DNA from 2 places in the Paenibacillus sp. FSL K6-1230 genome. Region 1 is predicted to be linked to the other one. Evidence: riboswitches for the same ligand, from Rfam matches in the RefSeq annotation. Region 1 holds a riboswitch; the other holds the start of a gene.
What was found. A riboswitch is a leader RNA that binds a small molecule or an ion and turns the genes downstream of it on or off. The one in region 1 is predicted to bind cobalamin.
Positions count from the first base shown of each region.

Region 1 (3,107 bases):
GGTGATGTCGTCTTCAGCAAGGTGTGCTTCAGCTATAGTGCAGACAATCCTATACTGACGGATGTATCCTTTGAGGCGCAGGCAGGGCAGAAGATTGCTCTTGTGGGACCTACGGGCGCTGGGAAGACTACGATCGTCAATCTGCTGACACGCTTCTATGATATCGACAGCGGAAGTATTCGTATTGATGATATACCGATTGAGGAAATGGACAAAAATAGCCTCCGCAGACAACTGGGCATGGTGCTGCAGGACGCGCATGTCTTCTCGGGCTCCATCCGGGAAAACATCCGCTTTGGACGACTGAATGCGAGCGATGATGAGGTGGTACAGGCGGCACGTCTGGCGAATGCTGATGCTTTTATCTCACGTCTGCCTGATGGCTATGATACGGATCTGGGGGTAGCTGGAGGTAATCTGAGCCAAGGGCAACGTCAATTATTAACGATTGCCAGAGCGATTCTGGCCGATCCTGCCATTCTGATTCTGGATGAAGCGACGAGTAGCGTGGATACGCGTACCGAAATGTATATTCAGGATGCTATGAAGACATTGATGGAAGGCCGAACGAGCTTCGTCATTGCCCACCGTTTGAGTACCATTCAGGATGCGGATCTGATTCTGGTTATGAAGGATGGCCGAATTGCCGAGCAGGGTACGCATCAAGAGCTGCTTGAGCGTAAGGGGTTCTATGCATCGTTGTACACAAGTCAATTTACGAACGTCAGCTAATGCGTATGATTTATGTCAGAAGCGGTAGCTTTGAACTCTTAGTCTAAATGGGGCTCGTCAAGGCTGGAATCATTCTATATAATGAGGAGAAGTGTCAATACCATTAGCTGTTAGCTATACAGCGACTGTGCCATCTTGATTGCAGAATAAGCTCATGGCCAGTCTGTACAGATTCAGCTTACGTAAGATTTGTGGAATGTTGGCATAGCTTGTATAGCTAGAACATATTTAGAATTCAGGTGCCTTTGTGATCTCACAAAGGGTAACAGGGAATAGGGTGAGAATCCCTAGCGGTCCCGCCGCTGTAACCGGGGAGCACAACTCCAAGACAAGTCACTCTGCCAATTGGCCGGGGAAGACAGGAGACTGTGTATAGATCCGGGAGCCAGAAGACCTACCTGAAGTCGATAGCAGCACCCCCTTCGAGGAAAGGAACGGTGTACATAGCATCTCGTAGCTAGTGTGGGAAAGCCCCGCTATGCCAGATGCCGGAGGAAGGATTGCCTAATGCTGAGGCTCCTGTTGTGGTAGCTCAGTATTGGCAGGCTTATTTCCGTATGTACACACCCCTGATCCGATAAGGATGCAGGGGTGTTGTTGTGTGTTGAGGGGAATCAATTGGACAGGAGTGAATGGGCAAATGGAACAGGTGACAACGAAACGAAGAGTATTAGGACAAGTGATGGTCTGCAACGGCTGCTGCTGCGGACGAACGGAGAAGGGCAAGCCAGGTATTCCCATGGATCGGCTGAAGAGTAGATGGAAGGAAGAGAAGCTGCTGAAATCCGTACAGCTCACGATTACCGGCTGTCTTGGCCCGTGTGACATTGCGAATGTCGTGTCCATCCAGACACCGGAAGGCCCGATCTGGCTTGGACGGATAGAAGAAGAGGCGGACTATGATGCTCTAATCGACTGGGCGGTTGCCTCCAGAGACGAGGAACGCTTGCAGGCTCTGCCTGAGCGACTACTCAAGTACAGATTCGAGCGCTTCAGTGCCGAGGCTGTTGCCAAGTAGAGGGGAAGCCTTGCCATGTTTCTGTAAGAAGATAAAGGGCCAGAGTCATATCACATATGATACAGTGATTGACCTCTGAGCCCTGTTTTTTCTTTATATTGTTTCCTTGTTCATGAATTGTAGCTGTTAGTGCAACTGATCAAGCTCTGCTAATGCTGAATAGTGCAGTCTGAGGAGATTGCTTCTTCATGAGCTGCTCGACTTATTGAGGGAACAGTGTGCTGATACGGTTTTTGATCTGGCTCAAAATATCAGCATAGGCTTCCTCGCTCAGGCTACCAATTCCACCAAAGAGAAGGTGGTCCACGGATTCAATACCGACAAAATCAAAAATACCAGTCGTGGACGTAATCTTCAGACCATCCGTCATGCCAATGGAGTCGTATACCTCCTTCGGTGTTCCGTGCGTATTAATGATAAGGCCTTGTTTACCCTTGAGCAGCTTGGCAATGCCTGCCTCTTCATAAGCATATGCGTAGCCGTAGGCAAATACCCGATCTACATATCCCTTCAGAATGGCTGGGAGCCCTGTCCACCAGATCGGATAAATGAAGGTCACGATGTCTGCTGCCGTGATGTAGTCTTGCTCGGTCTTAATATCCTCAGGTGTCTGTCCTGCTCTCATCGCGGCTGTGTCTGCAGAAGTCAGTACAGGCTCAAAATTCAGTTCATACAGGTCACGAACGATGACCTCATGCCCGTTACTCTCCAGGGCCTGAACTGTAGTGTTCAGAATGGCTCGGTTAAAGCTGTCAGTGTGCGGGTGTGCAAATACGATTACATGTTTCATCTAGATTCCTCCATTAAATTGAATATAGGTACTATATTATATGAGCATTTTGCATAGCTATCCAACATGGCGACTCTGCCTTGAAATGGGCCAATGCCTTCAATCCTGAAGTGCTTGTTTGCAACTTCTGTTGCGCAATGATCGTTCAACCTCATTTCGACGAATGGCCTGTGGCGCGTGCATTATGCCGCATGATAATCATTAATTGCATAGACATCAATGTATTTCGTTAAAAAAAGACAGCGCACATCTTATGTCGATAAACGCTGCAAAATATCGCCTAGCCATACTTCCAGTTGCTCCTGCTCGGCCGGGCTTAGACTGCCATAAATGGCTTGATTCAAGGTGTCTGAAATGTCTCGAAATACAGGCTCCAGTTCTCTTCCCTTATCCGTCAGATGAATTAACGTTACACGACTATCCTGATGGCTCTTGATTCGCTGAACGTAGCCGAACTTTTGTAGCTTATCTACCAGGACTGTCACAGTTGGTTGGGTACGGTGAATCCTGTCAGCCAGTGTCTTGATGGACAATCCATCCTCTTGGTAGAGATGAAGCAGGATATCT
Region 1 covers NZ_JBBOCK010000001.1:3,936,525-3,939,631, reverse strand. The annotation lists gene MKX74_RS17390 (ABC transporter ATP-binding protein) at 1-732, shown strand, start outside; cobalamin riboswitch at 953-1,148, shown strand; gene MKX74_RS17385 ((2Fe-2S) ferredoxin domain-containing protein) at 1,373-1,750, shown strand; gene MKX74_RS17380 (NAD(P)H-dependent oxidoreductase) at 1,953-2,540, opposite strand; gene MKX74_RS17375 (MarR family winged helix-turn-helix transcriptional regulator) at 2,792-3,107, opposite strand, start outside.

Region 2 (3,107 bases), 2.6 Mb from region 1:
CAGCAGCCGTTAATAACGTAGCTACGATCAGGACCCACAGCTTCGTGCGGTCTACCTTCACACCTACATGAGCGGCCTGACGCTCCCCGAGAGCCAGAATGTTCAGCACCCGAGCGCGATTCCACAGAAACAGGATGCCGACTAGCACATAGGGGAGTAGCAGGAATACATAAGGCCAGCCCTTCAGACTGAGACTTCCCATGGTCCAGAATAGAATCTCATTGACCGTCTCCTTGGACATAGCTGTTAGAAATGATACAACCGCACCCAGAAAGGACTGCATGACCACCCCGGACAAGATCAGGCTATTCGTGGGAATCCGCCTACCTTCCCGAGCCAGCGTAATGACGGCCCATAGGGTCGTAACTCCTGTAACAAAAGCGATCATCGGCAATGTCCATAGACCGAAGAAGGCATACTGCAATCCCCAATAAATCAGTACCGCTGCCCCAACAGCCGCCCCCGAGGACACCCCTAGGGTAAAAGGGTCCGCCAGCGGATTGCGTAGCACTCCCTGAAAAGCGGCTCCTGCCAGCGACAAGGCTGCACCAGCTAGCATACCCAGCAATACGCGGGGCAAGCGCACCTGCACAATAATCTGCTCAGCGGAAGCCTCCCAATAAGGCGTAATACTTTCCTTCAGCCAGGGAAGCTGATGCCCCAGAATGCCTGCAATATGAGAGATGGGTAGATGCACTGAGCCAATCCCCAGGCAGACGAGCAACGTCAAAAGGAGCAGCGCGCCACCAAGCGCTCCATAGCCTGCTAGTGAACGGATCATTTGAAGATTTCAGGATAGATTGCTTTGGCAACCTCCTTGAGTCCTTCCGTGACACGCGGGCCTGGACGGCTGATCAGATTATCCTCCAGTCCGAATACGCGGTTGTTGCGGATCGCATTAATCTTCGACCAACCCTGTCTCCCCTTGATGATCTGCTCCAGCGTCTCTCCAGTCTTCGAATCCACTACATTACTGCCGTATAGAATAACATCTGGATTCGCAGCAATCACCTTCTCTTCACTGATCGGATTCCAGCCCGTCATGTCTGATGCTATATTCATACCGCCAGCCAGCGTAATCATTTCATCCATGAATTCGCCCTTACCGACCGTCCAGCCTGGCGAGAACTCGACATACACCTTCAGCCGCTGGTCTTCTCCGATATTTTTGACGCCTTCCTTCACCGCAGCAATATCCGCCTTCATTTGATCCGTCACGGCTTGAGCTGCTACCTGACGATCTGCAATCTGTCCATAGAGCGTAATATTAGCCATCACATCGTCGAAGGTCTTGGGATCTGTCTTGAAAATCTGGATGCCAAGCGATCTTAGCTTGTTGGTAGCTTCTTCGCTTAATGAGATACCCGCAAATACTATATCCGGTTGAGCGGCAATGATAGATTCTTCATTCGGCTTTGTAATGCCACCCATTTTGGGCTTGTCCAGCGCTGCCTGCGGGTAATCATCGTAATCTGACACCCCAACGATCTCTTCATCCAGTCCAATAGCAAAGAGTGCCTCCGTCTCCGCCGGGGAGACAGATACGATTCGCTCCGGTGCTTTCTCGAAGGTGAATTCATGCCCTGTCGCATCCTTGACAGTAAGCGGATATTCCGTAGGACCGGCCTCCACCGCCTGTTGCTGCTCCTGCTCTGCACCTTGCTGCGTCGTCCCCTGATTCGCTCCGTTGCCACATGCTGCAAGCCCCAGTACGAGTAGTAAGGACAGCAGCCCCGTCATCCATATCTTCATTGTTCTCGTCATTATGATCTCTCTCCTGTCTTCTTTAATAAAATGGAAAACAAAAAACCGGACCTCTCACGAGGACCGGGTCGTTATAGTGTTCATTCCAGTGTATACGGCATGATCCTGCTGTATGGAACATCACTAAATACACGCCGTCCTTTCCTCGAAGGATCGTGGTACCAAGCAGAGTAGGCAGGTCTCCTGACTTGCTGGGTGCAGCATCCCGGCAGCCTTCCCGTCATCTTCCGCTGACAGTGGCATATTGCCGACATCCCCTAGCATACAGTGGCGGGACCGTGCCGGAATTGCACCGGCTTCCCTTTTCACAGCCTGCACTACATCTGCCACAGGCTGACCTAATCCGCTGAGATTATTGTAACATGGACAGCTTCCCTTGCACTTACTTAGTGATTATAGGCCAAATAAGATAGGCTTACAACCGCCAGCTACTGGTACAAGTGAACAAAAAACAACTTCCTTATTCCAGCTCTACAGGTCCAAGGTAGCTTCCGATGATGCCATCTGCTGTAAACGTAAGCTCTAGTCGGACAACCCCTCCCGGCTCCACCTGTACATCCCAGAAGTCTAACCCGGCAACGGTCATGGCAGCCAACTGACGAATAACTCCGCCATGGGTAACAGCCAGAACGGACAAAGGAGTCAAAGATGGCAAAGTGACTAAGAGAGTCGAGCCCTGCATATCCATCTGATCCACAGATGGGACCTGACCGCACAACAGCCGCAATGTATCCACAAAAGAGAGCATCCGGGCTTCCATGCTACTCCAGCTCTCACCCTGTGGTGGCGTGAATCGACGTGGATCATCAATCCAGGCTCGATATAGCGGGATCTCCTTAAGCGTAGCATAGGTCTCTCCCTCCCACGCGCCGAAATGCAGCTCACGCAGCCTTTCATCACGAATCGTCTTGGGCAGCAGCGCTGGAGCAGCACACTCCAGCGTCTCCAGACATCGCCGGAGATCACTGCTGTAGATACGGTCAAAGCTCTGCGCGGAGAGCCAACAGCCCAATGAACGAAGCGAATCATGTGCTTCTGCCAATAGCGGCTCGTCCGTGTGTCCTAGATAGCGTTTCTCCCGGTTCCACTGTGTAGCTCCGTGGCGAACCAGCGTTAGCTCCACTTTGTCGCGCATCGCTCGATCTCCTTTCCCATCCAAGGTGAATGGTGTAATATCCACATTCAATGATCTTGATTCATGGACCTCATAATCCGACACTGCTGAACGAAATGGATAACAAACCTCCAGATCAGCCTTTATTCATAAGTTATCCTGAGCTACACTAATTGACTTATGCGATGAGAAGCCAGATGACTGTAACAGCTAGACACAAGCCAACAAA
Region 2 covers NZ_JBBOCK010000001.1:1,356,077-1,359,183, reverse strand. The annotation lists gene MKX74_RS05940 (FecCD family ABC transporter permease) at 1-781, opposite strand, end outside; gene MKX74_RS05935 (ABC transporter substrate-binding protein) at 778-1,767, opposite strand; cobalamin riboswitch at 1,921-2,121, opposite strand; gene MKX74_RS05930 (histidine phosphatase family protein) at 2,225-2,899, opposite strand; gene cbiB (adenosylcobinamide-phosphate synthase CbiB) at 3,057-3,107, opposite strand, start outside.
Region 2: it holds a riboswitch for cobalamin, as region 1 does, so the genes downstream of both, MKX74_RS05935 (ABC transporter substrate-binding protein) here and MKX74_RS17385 ((2Fe-2S) ferredoxin domain-containing protein) in region 1, are expected to answer to the same signal.